Regions from separate parts of the Paenibacillus polymyxa M1 genome, predicted to be linked through region 1. Evidence: riboswitches for the same ligand, from Rfam matches in the RefSeq annotation. Region 1 holds a riboswitch; the other holds the start of a gene.
What was found. A riboswitch is a leader RNA that binds a small molecule or an ion and turns the genes downstream of it on or off. The one in region 1 is predicted to bind glycine.
Positions count from the first base shown of each region.

Region 2: another riboswitch for glycine. It lies ahead of sdaAB (L-serine ammonia-lyase, iron-sulfur-dependent subunit beta); the one in region 1 lies ahead of PPM_RS20465 (alanine/glycine:cation symporter family protein).

Region 1 is NC_017542.1:4,546,850-4,554,810, reverse strand. Features, by position in the region: gene PPM_RS20485 (beta-glucoside-specific PTS transporter subunit IIABC) at 1-475, opposite strand, end outside; gene licT (BglG family transcription antiterminator LicT) at 701-1,549, opposite strand; gene PPM_RS20475 (LacI family DNA-binding transcriptional regulator) at 1,784-2,755, opposite strand; gene PPM_RS20470 (glycoside hydrolase family 1 protein) at 2,965-4,422, shown strand; glycine riboswitch at 4,686-4,781, shown strand; gene PPM_RS20465 (alanine/glycine:cation symporter family protein) at 4,928-6,346, shown strand; gene PPM_RS20460 (sensor histidine kinase) at 6,472-7,173, opposite strand; gene PPM_RS20455 (LytR/AlgR family response regulator transcription factor) at 7,491-7,961, opposite strand, start outside.
Region 2 is NC_017542.1:485,278-493,238, reverse strand. Features, by position in the region: gene opp4A (oligopeptide ABC transporter substrate-binding protein) at 1-257, opposite strand, end outside; gene PPM_RS02175 (ABC transporter permease) at 301-1,200, opposite strand; gene opp4B (oligopeptide ABC transporter permease) at 1,238-2,206, opposite strand; gene PPM_RS02165 (ABC transporter ATP-binding protein) at 2,220-3,146, opposite strand; gene PPM_RS02160 (ABC transporter ATP-binding protein) at 3,124-4,155, opposite strand; gene PPM_RS02155 (DUF6359 domain-containing protein) at 4,484-6,088, opposite strand; glycine riboswitch at 6,303-6,417, shown strand; gene sdaAB (L-serine ammonia-lyase, iron-sulfur-dependent subunit beta) at 6,629-7,318, shown strand; gene sdaAA (L-serine ammonia-lyase, iron-sulfur-dependent, subunit alpha) at 7,308-7,961, shown strand, end outside.

The DNA.
Region 1 (7,961 bases):
AATAAAATACGCTGTCCGAAGCGGCATTCAGAATGAGATACGTACCGCTTGCAGTATCAATCCAATGGAGCGACGCAATTAAGGCCATAATCCCTTTGAGCAAACCTGCTCCGGCAAGAGCACCCAAGAGAGGGGAGAAAATGCTGGAAATGATATCGACCGCTTTGCCGAGAAAATTCGTTTTTTCGGAAGATTCTTCTTTTTTCGCATTTGGATTATCCGCATCCTGCAGATTTGTTTCTGCCATCATATGCTCAAAGACTTGGCCTACATTGTTACCGATGACCACTTGGAACTGTCCGCTGCTTTCCACCACTGTAATGACACCAGGCGTAGCTTCCAGTGCAGCTTTGTCCGCTTTTGTGCGATCCTTTAATTTAAATCTCAAGCGTGTAGCGCAATGAAATACCGAATTGACATTCTCTTCGCCGCCAACGAGAGTCACTATTTTTTTGGATAGCTCTTTATCACTCATGTTCAGAACTCCTTAAGTGTTATTCTTGCTACTGATAGGATTTACCGTTTACAGCTGTTGCTAAGATGCGCCGGCGTGCATCTTTATAACCTTGTAAACAAGAAAAACCTAAACTCGTGGTGAAAACGACGCACTCCTTCTATGAGGGAACGTTGATTTCACCATCAGTTTAGGTTTTGCCTGCCTTACCAGTCACAATCCATGAACGATGAGGATATGAAATTTTTAGCCTGATATGTTATTACGCTCAGTTACCCGATGAATGTGAATCGTTAGATATACATATTCATCTTTGCTTAAATATTGATCATATGTTTTTTCTAGATATTCATTAATTTTTTGGGTACAAGCAAAAGCTTCGGTATAGGTTTGCTTTACCTGGTTGTACAAAAATTCTTCACCACTGTGAATAACCTCTTTGCGAATCACTCGCATTGCAAAATATTGCAAATGGGTCAAAAATCTCGAATAGCTAAAAGAAGACTCATCCAGCACAATCCCATAATGATACGTAATAATGTTCAATATGTGTTGGACAATCTCGGTCATTTTCAGTGTAGCCTTCATCTCGTTACCGTCGATCCGTGCATTCACCATATGCAATGCAATAAATCCCGCTTCGTCTTCGCCCAATTTTACACCGAGCGTATTTTCTATTTTTTGCAGAGCATCCAGTCCAACTGCAAATTCTTTTTTGTAAAAGCGTTTAATTTCATACAGCATCGCGTTTTTGAGTGCTAATCCTTTTTCTTCCCGCTGTATGGCAAAATGAATATGGTCGGTCAATGTTAAATAAATGTTATCACTTAACTCCGTATCCAGCACTTCTGCTGCATGGGTCACGATTTCATTCACGACCTCCAGATGAGACACGGGAATATCGTTCAGCAGCTCAGTTAGTCTGGCCGTGAACTCGTTTTCATTTAACATGAAAATCTTATCTATTTTATGATCATCGACTGGGTCGCCAGCCACCTTTTTGAAGGAAATACCTCTTCCCATGACGATGACCTCTTTGCCTTTATCGTTTTTAGTCAACAGGACGTTGTTATTGAGCACCTTCTCAATAATCATTGAAGTTCCCCCCTCCCATCCTTTACCAATAAAAAATGCCCAAGCACAATTCAATACTATTGTTAGCAATAGCACTCAATTGAACTCAGGCATTGCCCGCATCACCGGTCACAATCCTTCGATATAGTGCTATTGTAGCACAAAAAAAAGCGATTTCAACATATTTTATTCTCTTTCGACAAAAAATATTTTATATTAAGGCCCATTTGCCTAGTTTGCGAGCCAACTGTGCTCTTAAGTGGTTGTACGCTCAATGAGGCTGTACTCCAGTGAATGAAGCTCCATCTGGCGTCCAATCAGCTGAGGAGAAAGCATGAAAAAAGCATTTTGTGCCTGAGCCATTATGGGATTTTGAACCGTTGTAATTCCCATCGTGTGCGCCAGCTCCGTGTTATCAAACCCAATAATCGCCAGATCTTCTGGTACCTTCAGCAATTGTCTGCGCGCTTCGCAGAGAATGCCCACTGCTACATAATCGTTTGCACACAAAATAGCCTCCGGAAATTCCTCACGATGCTGTAATAAATTGCGCACAACCTGTTCGCCGTCACGAATGTTATAAATAGAAGAATAGTTCCAGTGCTGCAACACTGGCAGATTGTGTTCACTCATGATCTGCTCATAAGCACGTTGTCTGCTGTGAGTATTGATGCTGCTTGGACGACCAAAAGCATTGGCTATACGTGTATAGCCTTTTTGTATCAAATGTTTGAGCGCTAACATATATCCTTCATACTGATCCATTGCGACGGAGCGAATATCGGTATGCTCCATTCGTTGCCATGCCACGATCGGTCCATATTTGCAATAAGTACTCAAAAAATCAGTGTCATTCACGCAGGAAATGATGACCAGCGCATCGACTCTTTTTCTTTTTAAATCCTCGAATGCTTGAAGCTCTTTCTTTTTGTCTTCTCCCGAAGTATAAATAATGGTTTGAAATTCATATTGTCCTGCGATTTCTACAAAGCTGTCCAGAAATGCCAGAACAATTTCATTAATAGTTGATGTGATGATACCAATCTGAAGCGTTTGGCCCTTGGATAAAGAAATCGCATTCCGATTAGGAACATAATCTAATTCCTGCATGATTTTTAAAATTTTAGTTCTGGTTTCGTGGCTTACATGGGGGGACTGATTTAACACTCTGGATACCGTAGCTTTGGAAAAGCCCGCCAGTTTTGCAATTTGATCAAGATTCGACATGATGCTTCTCCTCACCTAAGAAAAAAATACTTGACATGAAACGCGTTACAACAATTAGGATGCTTATGAGGGCATTACGTCTATTTTAAAGCATCTATCGGTGCATTTCAAAGGATAACGGTCACCGTTAGTTATTGATTCGCATTGCAGCACCTGATGGGTTATTGACTAGAGTGAAAACATTAGATAAGAAAAGAGGTTTTCATACCATGACGAAGACGCTAAAAGGATTCCCGCAAAACTTCCTATGGGGCGGGGCAACTGCAGCCAACCAATTGGAAGGTGCTTTTGACGTAGATGGAAAAGGCCTGTCCAGCGCAGACATGATAGCCTATGTACCTAAGGCAGAACGTAAAAACGATCATGCTATAGAAATTTCGTCTGAACGACTGGAGGACATCTTGGCAGGGAAGGTAAACGCCCGTTTTCCAAAGCGTGAAGGAGTGGACTTCTACCACCGCTACAAAGAAGATATTGCTTTGTTTGCAGAAATGGGCTTTAAAGTATTCCGGATGTCCATCCACTGGTCGCGGATTTTCCCGAATGGATATGATGCCGAGCCGAATGAAGCAGGATTGCAATTTTACGACAATGTATTCGATGAGCTGCGCAAGTATGGAATTGAGCCGTTGGTAACATTGTCACATTATGAAACACCGCTAGGTCTGACACAGAAGTATAATGGCTGGTTGGGACGCGAAGTCGTAGATCATTACGTAAAATATGCCGAAACGGTATTTACACGCTATAAGGATAAAGTAAAATACTGGCTGACCTTTAACGAAATCAATGTCATGACCATGAGTCCGTTTACTGGCGGCGGTGTGGTTATTGACCGTGTAGAAAACAAACAACAAGCGATATATCAAGCATTGCACCATCAATTTGTAGCAAGTGCACTGGCGACCAAACGGGGACATGAGATCATTCCGGGTGCTCAGATCGGCTGTATGCTGGCTCGCATTGAAAGCTACCCACATACGTGTAACCCAGAGGATATTCTGAAAGCACAGCATGAAAATCAAATGAACCTGTTCTTTACGGATGTGCATGCTCGTGGGGAGTATCCCAACTATATGAACCGCTATTTTGAAGAAAATAATATTGTGATCCAGACAGAACCCGGCGATGCTGAAATTTTGAAAAATAATACGGTTGATTTTATCTCATTTAGCTACTACATGACCTTGACCGTATCGGCAGGTCCAGAAGGAGAAAAGGCAGCAGGGAACCTGATTGGCGGTGTGAAAAATCCGTATTTGCAATCCTCCGATTGGGGATGGCAGATTGATCCGATCGGCCTGCGTGTTACACTAAATACGTTTTATGACCGTTACCAAAAGCCGCTGTTCATCGTGGAAAATGGCCTGGGTGCGTACGATAAGGTAGAAGAGGACGGCTCTGTGCATGACACGTATCGCATTGATTACTTGCGTCAGCATATTGCCCAAATGAAGGAAGCCATTGCTGACGGTGTTGATCTGATTGGTTACACCAGCTGGGGTCCTATCGACCTTGTGAGCATGTCTACTTCCGAAATGTCCAAGCGCTACGGATTTATTTACGTTGATCTGGATGATGACGGTAACGGAACGCTCCAACGCTCCAAAAAGGACTCATTTAACTGGTATAAAAATGTGATAGCAACCAATGGTGAAGAATTGTAATTCTATATCGTTTTGGCGGGTACAGCAGAGAAAATCCTTAGGATGCAATCTGCTGTACCCGCTTTTTGTATAGACACCCTATTGATTTGTCAGAGGGCTTCACAAATTTTTCACTTGTAATACGCTGAAAGTTTTCTGTATAATAAATAAAAATTTCATATGTCTGGTTGATGTTTGCGGGAGATGGAACGAAAGTTCCGACCGAAGGGGCAAAACTCTCAGGTGCTTAAGCTGATTTACAGCAACAAGCAGGGACCGTAAACGGACAGAACTCTGGAGAGACCCTTAATTGGGCGCCGAAGGTGCACCGCAGATTATCATCTGCTTAAACTCTCAGGCAAAAGGACAGAGACGCGAATAACCTGTGACAGGGAATACTCTAGGCTTTTTAGAGATAAAATCCTGTACAAATTGGTTTATTTTTCGTGCCTTTAACCTCTCCAGGAGTCGAATCAACGGATTTGACTCTTTTTTGTTTTTTAATATGCTGGAGGAGCGGGTTGAAATGAATTTGGTACATTTATTAGAAACAATTGACAGTTGGATGTGGGGAGCGCCGCTTCTAATTCTCGTCATGGGCACTGGGTTGTGGCTAACGATCCGTCTGAAGATGCTTCAGATTATTCGATTGCCCTTAGCGCTCAAGCTAATTGGTAAAGCGCCGGACGAAGGCAGCGGGGATGTCAGTAGCTTTGGAGCATTGAGTACGGCACTCGCAGCTACTGTAGGTACGGGAAGTATCGTCGGTGTCGCAACAGCGATCAAACTGGGTGGGCCCGGTTCATTATTCTGGATGCTGGTTGCAGCTTTTTTCGGGATGGCAACCAAATATGCGGAAGGGCTATTATCCGTTAAATACCGTGTTAAAGACCGGAACGGACAATTTTCGGGTGGACCGATGTATTATATTGAAAACGGGCTTGGCCGCCGTTTCAAGCCGCTGGCGATGTTGTTTGCCTTTTCTGGTATTCTTGTAGCACTATTTGGAATCGGTACTTTTCCGCAAGTAAAGGCTATCGTTTCTTCTACGGAAAGTAGCTTTGGCGTGCCAACAGTAGTTACAGCAATCATTATTTCCGTGTTGACGGCTGTTGTTACGATTGGAGGACTCAAAAGTATCGCCAAGGTATCCACAAAGATTGTTCCATTCATGTCGGGGCTCTATATCGTGGTTTGTTTAATCGTACTCATTAAGTTTGCAGGAGAGCTTCCTCATGCGATCGCACTAGTATTACAAGGGGCTTTCTCGACAACATCTGCGACGGGTGGATTTGCCGGAGCCACGATTATGCTGGCGATGCGAAGCGGAGTTGCCAGAGGGATCTTTGCAAATGAAGCTGGTTTGGGAAGTGCGCCAATCGCAGCAGCAGCAGCTAAGACGAAATGGCCCGCAGAACAAGGACTAATATCCATGACGGGCGTTTTTATCGATACGATGATTATTTGTAATTTGACAGGATTTACATTGCTGGTTACGGGAATATGGAGTGGAAATGATGATGGAGGTCTGATGACTCAACATGCGTTTTCCAGTGCCTTTCCGGCTGGAGCAGAGCTCGTGACGATTAGCCTTATTTTATTTGCGTTCACAACGATACTTGGCTGGAACTACTACGGGGAACGCTGTGTTGAATATTTGCTTGGGGTCAAGTGGATTAAACCATACCGTTATCTGTTCATCATACTGGTTGCCGGAGGCGCGTTCATCAAGCTCGATGCCATCTGGCTGCTGGCAGATATTTTTAACGCAATGATGGCTTTTCCAAACCTGATTGCACTGCTCGGCTTGTCAGGCATTGTCGTTGCAGAAACCCGAACCTATATGAATTCTTTGTATCCTAATAAGAAAAAGGGCATTCTTGCAGGTGCCAATGTAGGGGCGGCTATCCAAGTAGAAGAAAAAGGACAAACGATCAATTCATAAATAATAAAAGGGAGTGCTCTCAGCCATCATAGGCTTGAGGACACTCCCTTTTAATTGTTATAAGACTGGTATTTACCGACATTTTATTTATTCTGAATAGCCATTAATTCATAATGTTTACAAATCTAAGGGTTATTACATGGAATCATAATCGTAATTTGAAAATTTGAATCCGTAATTGTTGTATTTAAATAACCACCGTACTTCTTTATTACTTGATGGATGTTAAGTAATCCATACCCATGTTTTTTTAAAGGGGGGGTGTATGTTTTGGTTGAGAATGCTGTATTGAGACAATTACTTTTTGAATTGCGAACATAAATCCATAGGGCAGAATTATCGGTTAAAATTTCCAAATGAATTGAATGCTCTTTCTTTCTAGGAAGCTGCCTTACAGCTTCAATAGCATTATCGAAAACATTACCTAAGACAATACATAGATCATGACTTCCAATACTAATGTTTGCAGGGTTAATATGGATTTGATGAAAGAAAGCTATCCCACTTTTATCAGCGATGCTGAAAGTGTGATTTACCAAGGCATCAATAACAAGATGTCCTGTTGTTATATGAAGTCGTGGTGATTCTATATTTTCTAGAGTTTGGTTAATGTGATTAACACCCTCTTCCGTCCTCTGTTCTTGTAGACAAGCACGGACAAATATTAACTGTTTTTTGAAATCATGAATACTTCGTTTGATATCACTAAGAGATCGAGTTGTTTCTTTATAATGTTTTTCTTGCATCAGCATTTGCTTTTGAAAAAAGCGTGAGAGGTTTGACTTTTCTATCAGCTTGTCCATTAGAAAGACAATAATTACGTTCATTCCAATAATACCGATTATTGACATTATAAGGAATTAATTATATTTCATTAAAGAAAATAAACTATAATGTATGAATAAGTTAAACGATGTTCCTATTAATATTACAAAATAATACATAATCCCTATATTGTATTTTCTTCCTTTTTTTAAATAATGAACGAATAGTACTATAATAAGTATGAAGTATAAAGAGGCGAAAAGTAAAAAAAGGTTAACTATTGGATTGGAAAAATCACTTTGCTTTGTTGTGCTAAACAAAAATAAAGAGTAATTAGAAAACGAGGTGACATTAATGTAAACGCAATGATTCAAAAAACTCACCCTTCCTGAAAACGAGAAATTATAAAACGAGCATACGCCTCACGAAGCGATTTAGCGTGAGAACGACCTACAGGAAATTCTTGTTGGTTTGACATAATAACAGAAGTAGTTGAAAACTTACGTATATGAACTAAATTCACAATTATTGACCTATGTATAAACACAAACGGATATTTTAATTGTTCATAAACCGCTTTCAACGTTCCGGAAATAAAATAGTTGTGTGAATCCGTTGCAATACAAAGTTCATTATGGATGTAATTGTTTTCACCTTTTGAGATGGCTATGATTTCAGAGTGTCTCAATACAAGATGCTCAGTTTTATTTTTCACAGATAGAAAGTGGGATACTGAAGAACGCATATAATGACATAGTTTATTTATCTTTTCTACAAAGAGTTTATAAGTAAGGGGTTTAAGTAAATATTGAAATGCTTGTACTTCAAAACTTTCTAGCATGTATTCTGG
Region 2 (7,961 bases), 1.8 Mb from region 1:
TTCAGAATACCTTCAAAAGGGGTATCGGACACGAGTGCATAATTGATGATGCCGCCCTTAATCGGGGGGTTATCGTTCTTGACCGCCTTTGCCAGCGCAGTCGCATTCACCTGCTTGCTGTCGGCCCCTGATCCACCTGTACCGTCAGACGATTTTGCTCCATTCGAAGCGGAAGGCGAGCCGCTACATGCAGCCAAAGAAAGCACCAAAATGGCAGATAGAACAGGCAGAATTCCTTTTTTCCAGCGTTTAACCATTGTAAACCCCTCCTTGTTGTTGTCCTTATCCTTGAATTTCGGTTTAACCCAATCGTTGTTTGGCATCCGTGGCACGTTTGAGCGCCTGACCGATAAAGTTGATTGCCAGCATTAGCACCAATATAAGCAGTGAGGCAGGCAACCACATCCACCAGTTGTTCTGCAATACATCCGGGTCATTCGCATAACTCACCAGTGTCCCCAAGCTCGGAGTAGATTCCGGCAAGCCAAAGCCGAGATAGGAAAGCCCGGTCTCGATCCCGATATTTCCCGCAAGACTGAGCGTCAGATTAACAATCACAACAGAGCTGAGATTGGGCAGCACACCCAACCAGATGATCTTCCAATTGGGTGTGCCAAGGGTTTTGGAAGCCTGCACGTAGTCCAATTCCCGCTCAGACAGCACCTTGGCCCGGATCAGGCGCGCTTTTCCAATCCATAAAAAGGCAGTCATAATAAAAATAAAGGAACCTATGCCGCTTTTGGGCACAATGCTGACAAATACGATAACCAGCATCAAGAATGGAAGCACCAGGATAAAATCAATGATTCGCATGATGATGTTATCAACCAGTCCTCCATAAAACCCAGCCAGTAAGCCCAGCGTCAAGCCGATGGCGGCGGATAACAAAGTAATCGTAAAGCCAATGGTAAAGGAATTGCGGGCCCCAATGACCAGCTGGCCGAATATATCCCTGCCCGCTCGGTCCGTACCCAGCCAATGCACCGAACCGGGAGCTTCGCGGATCGCACCCAAATCGACCGTCGTGACTACATCCTGATTGACAAACAGGACAGAGGCATATATAAAAATCAAGAACAGAGCCACAAATCCAATGGAAATCAAGGCCATTTTGTCACGTACGAGTTCACGACGCAGTACAGACCAGCTAGACGGTGATTTACGAATGATTTCCGGCGAGAAGACTTCCTCCACCTGCATAGACACCATAATCCCTCCTTTTCTCTAGACTTGTTCTCTATTCAATTCGAATGCGGGGATCGACCTTGCTTAGGATGACATCAGATAAAAGGGTCCCTAATAGTGCCAAGAAGCCGGAGATCATGACCAGTGCGTTCACAACTGAAAAGTCCCGTTGGGTGATGGACTGAAGAAATAGCTGGCCCAACCCCGGATAACCAAAAATAGATTCTAGGAAAACGTTGCCCGCAATCACACCCGTCAGGTCGTAGCCCAAGAAAGCAGCAATAGGTAATAAAGAGTTTTTGAAAATATGACGGGAATAGATCTTTCCTTCGGGTACCCCCTTGGAACGCGCCGTTTTCACAAAATCCTTCAGACGTGTGTCAATGACCTCATTGCGCAAATACTGAATCGTAGCCGTTGTACTGAGTAATGCGCCTGTAACCGCCGGTAGAATGAGGTGATATGACTTATTCACGTAATATGACCATGTCCCCGGCTCTACACCTACATCCACACTGCCGCTGGTTGGAAACCAGCCAAGCCTGAACCCAAACACGTACAACAACAGCAATGCGAGTATAAATAGAGGTGTCGCAAAGCTGAGATAGGTATACCCGACCACGGTTTTATCCAGCAGACTATGCTGATAACGACCGCTGAGTACTCCCAGCGGAATGGCGATCAGATACGTTAGAACCAGAATCACAACACCCAGAAAGAACGTGTTCCCCAAACGACTGCCAATCAAATCGGTAACGCTAATTTTATGTACATAAGATTTGCCCAGATCCCCATGAGCAAGCTGGACGAGCCAGTTCCCATACTGCACCCACACCGGGTCATTCAATCCCAGTCTTTGCCGCTGTTCTTCCAGTGCAGCCGGATTTAGATTGGGAGTTGAAGTGATGAGCCCTGTCAGGGCATCCCCTGGCATAGCCTTAGCTAGGAAAAATATAAGCACACTCAGTGCAAAAAGTTGAGGGATCATAACCAGCAGCCGGCGCATTGTAAATTTCCACATATTCTGTCCCCCCTTATGGTAGCGCGACTTGATGGGATGAACTTACTGACTTTAGTGCAAACGGCTTTCCACTCGCATCTAGATGTTTGGGCAGCTCTGACTTGTAAGAGGATAAAAGCTTTTGCCTTTTTTGAGCATTTTCCAGCCGTTTCGCAGGATCGATACTGGGAATGGTGGCAATAAGCCGCTGGGTATACAAATGCTGTGGACACTCATATATATCTTGCTCGCTCCCCTGTTCCACTAAGCGACCTCGGTACATGATGCCGATTTGGTCACACATATGGCGGATAATCCCCAGGTCATGACTAATGAACAAATACGTCAATTTGAACTCCCGCTGCACATCCTTCATAAAATTAAGCACCTGTGCCTGCACAGAAACGTCAAGCGCTGATACGGGCTCATCTGCAATAATCAGTTTTGGGTTTAATGTCAGCGCACGCGCAATCCCGATCCTTTGCCGCTGTCCCCCGGAAAATTCATGCGGATATTTGTAGGCCGCATCAGCGTTCAAGCCAACCTTTTCCAGCAGCATCTGTACTTTCCGCCGTTCTTCCTCATTACTCAGCCTTTCAAAGTTTCGCAGTGGTTCAGCAATGACATCCAATACGCGCTTGCGCGGGTTAAGCGAAGAATAGGGGTCCTGAAAAATCATCTGAATGTCTCTACGCAGCGGATGGCGGTTATTACGACTCAGAGCCGTAAGATCCTTGCCATTAAAAAGAATCTGTCCGCTCGTCAGCTTATTCAGGCCGATAATCGTTCTTCCTGTCGTCGTCTTTCCACAGCCGGATTCTCCTACTAGCCCGTATGTTTGGCCTGCCTCTATGCTGATCGACACGCCATCCACTGCTTTTACCTGGTCAACGACACGCTGGAAAAAACCGCCGCGCACCGGATAATGAACCTTCAAATCATTTATCTCTAGTAGTGCCATGAGCAGCCTCTCCCTTTGTCTCATCTTCAAAATGAAAATGCTGGTAACATGTACAGCGGACCCAATGGCCGGGAGAAATTTCACTTAATCGGGGATGGTCTTCATGCATTCTCTGCTGAATCCAAGGAATACGCGAAGCAAAGCGACAGCTATTGCGAGGAATATCTTGCAATGAGGGAACAATACCACCGATGACATGCAGCGGTTCTCCCTTGGTATGCGATCCCGGCATGGAGGCTAGCAAGGAACGCGTATACGGATGCTGTGGATGCCGAAATAATTCAAAAACATCTGCGCTTTCCACGATTTCTCCGGCATACATGACCACCACACGGTCGGCTACTTCGGCCACAACGCCAAGATCGTGCGTAATCAGAATAATTCCGCTTCCGGTCTCCTGTTGAAGCTGTTTGAGCAAGTCAAGAATTTGCGATTGAATGGTTACATCGAGCGCAGTCGTCGGCTCATCTGCAATAATAAGAGAGGGTCGGCAAGCTATGGCAATCGCGATCATCACACGCTGGCGCATCCCTCCTGAAAGTTCATGCGGATACTGTTCATACACACGTACGGGGTTGGGTATATCCACGCTTTCCAGTAGCTCCAGTACACGTTCCCTTTTTTGCTTCGTAGATAGGGACGTATGATAATCGAGATTTTCCTCGATCTGCTTACCAATGCACATTAACGGGTTAAGTGCTGTCAGCGGGTCCTGAAAGATCATGCCAATGCCCGCTCCGCGGATTTTATTCATTTGCCCTGAGGAGAGACGGATCAGATCCGTGCCTTTAAAAAGAACCTTTCCTTCGACACGTGTTCGCTCCATGTCATGCAGTTGTGGGATCGAAAGCGCCAGCGCGCTTTTGCCACAACCGGATTCTCCGACTACAGCCAGCACTTCATTGGGATTGACCGTCAGATCCAGATGGTCGACTGCGGGGTGATATTGATCCTTGATGCGAAAAGATACGGATAATCCCTTAATCTCCAACACGGGTTTGATATTCAATGCGCGCTTCCTCCATTCTCCATGGTCTTGTCCCGCTTATTCTCACCATGTTTGATGTTTAAAACCTCTCATGAACATTACATACCGTTTTTGTCGGAATAATTTGAATACATCCTATCACCAGTATATGGATATATCAATTAAGATTATGCTATCAACATCATTTAAAAAATCAATGATCCAGCAGTAGCGCGACTTTCCTGGCACAAAATGTAATCAAATAACCAACCACAGGTTAATTTTCATCACAAAAAAGCCGTTTGATCCCCTACAGAGGATCAAACGGCAAACTAGCACCCAACCACTCACACTGAATTCTTTACGTTTATTACGAAGCCGCCCCATAGGAGCCCGACTTGAACGTTTTTGGATCGTACCATTTGTAGCCTGCTGCTGGAGCAGACCAAGGCTCGGGTTGCGGTTCTGTGGAAGCCGCAGGCTCCTCAAACGGCAGAAGCTTCGTCGGTTGATCCAGCGTTAAACCTGCCACATCGGATAATTTGGTGTAGTCCTGCTTCCACGCAAGCCATTGGACCGTTTGCACCAGGAAGGTGGCATCGTCCACTTCCTTGAAACCATCATATGTCTTTTTCGACTGTCCGTTTTCTTCACGCGCATATTTCGGTGTAGCATCTTCTACAGGGGAAGAATCACCGATAAATGCTGCCTTGCCTTGACCTACCTTGGAGATCGCAGCATAAGGCCCTTCCGCACGGCCTCCGCCGTTATAGACACCCTGGTCTACAGCATTGCCCCATTTATTCGTACCTGTAGGGATATAGGCAATTCCTTTGGCTTTGGTAGGATCAATAATAGCCAGCGTAGATCCCGCATGCATGGCAATCGAGCGTACACCCTTGGTAATGCCAAAGGATTGATCTGCGGCTACAATGTCCGTAGCATTCACGTCACCGAGCGCATTGTAACGGAAACGAACACCAAAGTTGGTTGCCAGCCAATCGGAGCTAGTTAACCCCTGCATCGCCGGTGATGCTGCTTCTTCTGTAGTCATGCCTTTGGCCGGATTAGTATAGGCTCCACGACGGTAGCCATTCATAACCTCAGAGGAATCCCAACGGTTTTTGTTACGGTCCGCATTATAGTGGTCGGAGATGAAGAAGACACTTCCCCCGTTATTCACATATTGCAGCAGGGCAGCCTGCTCGGATGCCTTAAAGGCAACATTCGCTTCACCGATGATGAACACATCATATTGGCGCAGCTTATCATAGGTTATGGCCTGTTCTCCATAAGTAAAAGGAATGGGACGGTTCAGTTGGTCCACTGTAAAACCTACATTACGCAGTCCATTGGCAAAGTCGGAGAAGGCGCCTTCAATGACCCAATCTGCTGCCCCAGCCGTCTGTGCGTGCGTATTATCGAACAGCACCTTTTTACCTTTGCCATCCGGCAGTGTAGTACCGGGTTGACCCGGGTTACCAGGATTAGGCTCGCCAGGTTCACCTGGTTCACCCGGCTCGCTTCCGTTCACCAGTTCAACAGCGCTTGGGCTTTTCACTCCACCAAAATTATTGTAGGCGCCGAGTGTACCCGTCACACGGATTTTGTTGCCAATCAGCTCAGGATGGCCTGTTAGCCCAAATTGCCCTCTGTACGCTGATGTCAGCTGTACATCCAATAGATTAGACGTGCTACGTTCATTGGCCTGGTCGGCAATCAGTACGTTAAAATCATTCGCAAACGGAGAAGAAAAATTAGCCGTTTTCGATCCGGTAGCATGTCCGACGATGTAACCTTCCACCGTCACTGTGCCTCCACTGCCTTGGCGCTGAAGTGCCTCGGCTACTGTCAGTGCTCCCTCCGCTTTGACCTGACCGAATGGAACGAAGATCCCGATCAGCAGCGATACGATCGCTGCCAGATGCAGCACCCCTTTCAAGCGTGAACCTGTGAACCGCAAGCCTTTTACCATACGTCAATATCCCTCCTATAATTCCATAAATGTACTTGTCCTCTATCAGATTAGCTGTCTATCTTCTAATTCCTTCCTGATTTCATCCATAATTATGTAAATTTTAATCTCTTTTATCGGAAACTCGCTTGTTTATGTAAAAAATGAACCCTGCGATTGACACCGAGCACGGCATACATTACGCTAAGAAAGATATGTAGAACGGTATACGCGAATGAAGATGACGGGAGAGTCTGTCCAGGGGCTTACACGCTGGCGGCACCGAAGGAGCAAGACGCCAACACCCGGCTGGCGGATAATCTCTCAGGTCCATGTATCGTCATCTGACGCAACTCTGGAGAGAGCGCAAGCCACCCAAGGGGTAAGGCGGTAAGGACACCGTACGAAACTCTCAGGTAACGAGGACAGAGATAAGGGAAACTTCCTTATCCTGTCCTTTTTTGCGCTCACATTTTACGTCAGCATTAGGAACCGTCATAGCCGCGCAAAAACGCGGAAATACCATATACTATGGTACTAGAACATACAGGGGGCCACACCATGCGTTTCAAAGATGTATTTTCCATTATCGGTCCGGCCATGACCGGACCTTCCAGTTCACACACTGCAGGCGCGGTGCGGCTTGCACGCGTTGCCCGTCACTGGCTCGGGACGCAGCCTGACCGTGCCCGCATGACACTGTACGGCTCCTTCGCCGACACCTACAAAGGACACGGTACAGACCTGGCGCTCATCGCAGGACTGCTCAATTACGATACAGACGACCACCGAATTCCAGATGCCGAGCAATGGGCGGAGCAGGCCGGGATGGCCGTAGAATTTGCCGTCAGCGGACTACCCGCCCCCCATCCGAACACTGTCCGTTTTGAGCTGTGGAAGGGTGAGGATCAGCGTACACTGCTGGGCTCCTCCATCGGCGGCGGCAGCATCCATGTCCAGCAGCTCAATGAATTCCGAGTTAACCTGACCGGGGAGCTGTCTACGTTGGTGCTTCTTCACTCGGATAAGCCCGGTACATTAGGTGCGGTGACTTCAGCGCTCGGCGCCGCTGACATTAACATTGCCTATATGCACGTGGATCGCAAAGGCCGGGATGGAGAAGCACTTACAGCCATCGAAACGGACAGTCTTCCTACGGCTGAATTAATCGCAAAACTACAATCCTTACCACATATGTACGAAATTAAAATGATTAATTTGAAAAAAGGAGCTGAATCTGATGCGATTTAGCCATCTGCATGAAATCAGCGCTATATGCGCTGAGGAATCCACCACGATTGGCCGCCTGATGATTCAAGAGCAGGTACAAGAGACGAATACAACGGAAGAAGAAATTTTCCGCCAAATGTCTGATTATTATGAAGTCATGAAGGAGGCCGTTCATCGCGGTCAGACGCAAGACACTGTATCCCGCAGTGGATTGACGGGCGGCGACGGCAAGCGCTTAGCCGAATATCTGCGGACAGGGGAAACCTGCTCCGGCGATGCCTCCGCGCTCGCCATGGCTTATGCGCTCTCCGTGTCGGAGGTTAATGCGTCCATGGGGCGCATTGTCGCCACGCCCACTGCAGGTTCATGCGGAGTCATCCCCGGTGTGTTCATTAGTGCGCAGGAGCGGTTCGGCTGGGATGATGAGCATATGGTGCACGGCTTGTTCGCAGCCGGAGCCATTGGCTACGTCATCGCCAACAATTCCTTCATTTCCGGCGCGGAGGGAGGCTGTCAGGCTGAGATTGGTTCAGCCATCGGGATGGCCGCTGGCGCTATGGTCGAGCTACGCGGTGGCACACCTGAGCAGGCCGTTCACGCCGTAGGCCTAGCGCTCAAGAACACGCTCGGCCTGATATGCGACCCCGTCGCCGGACTCGTCGAG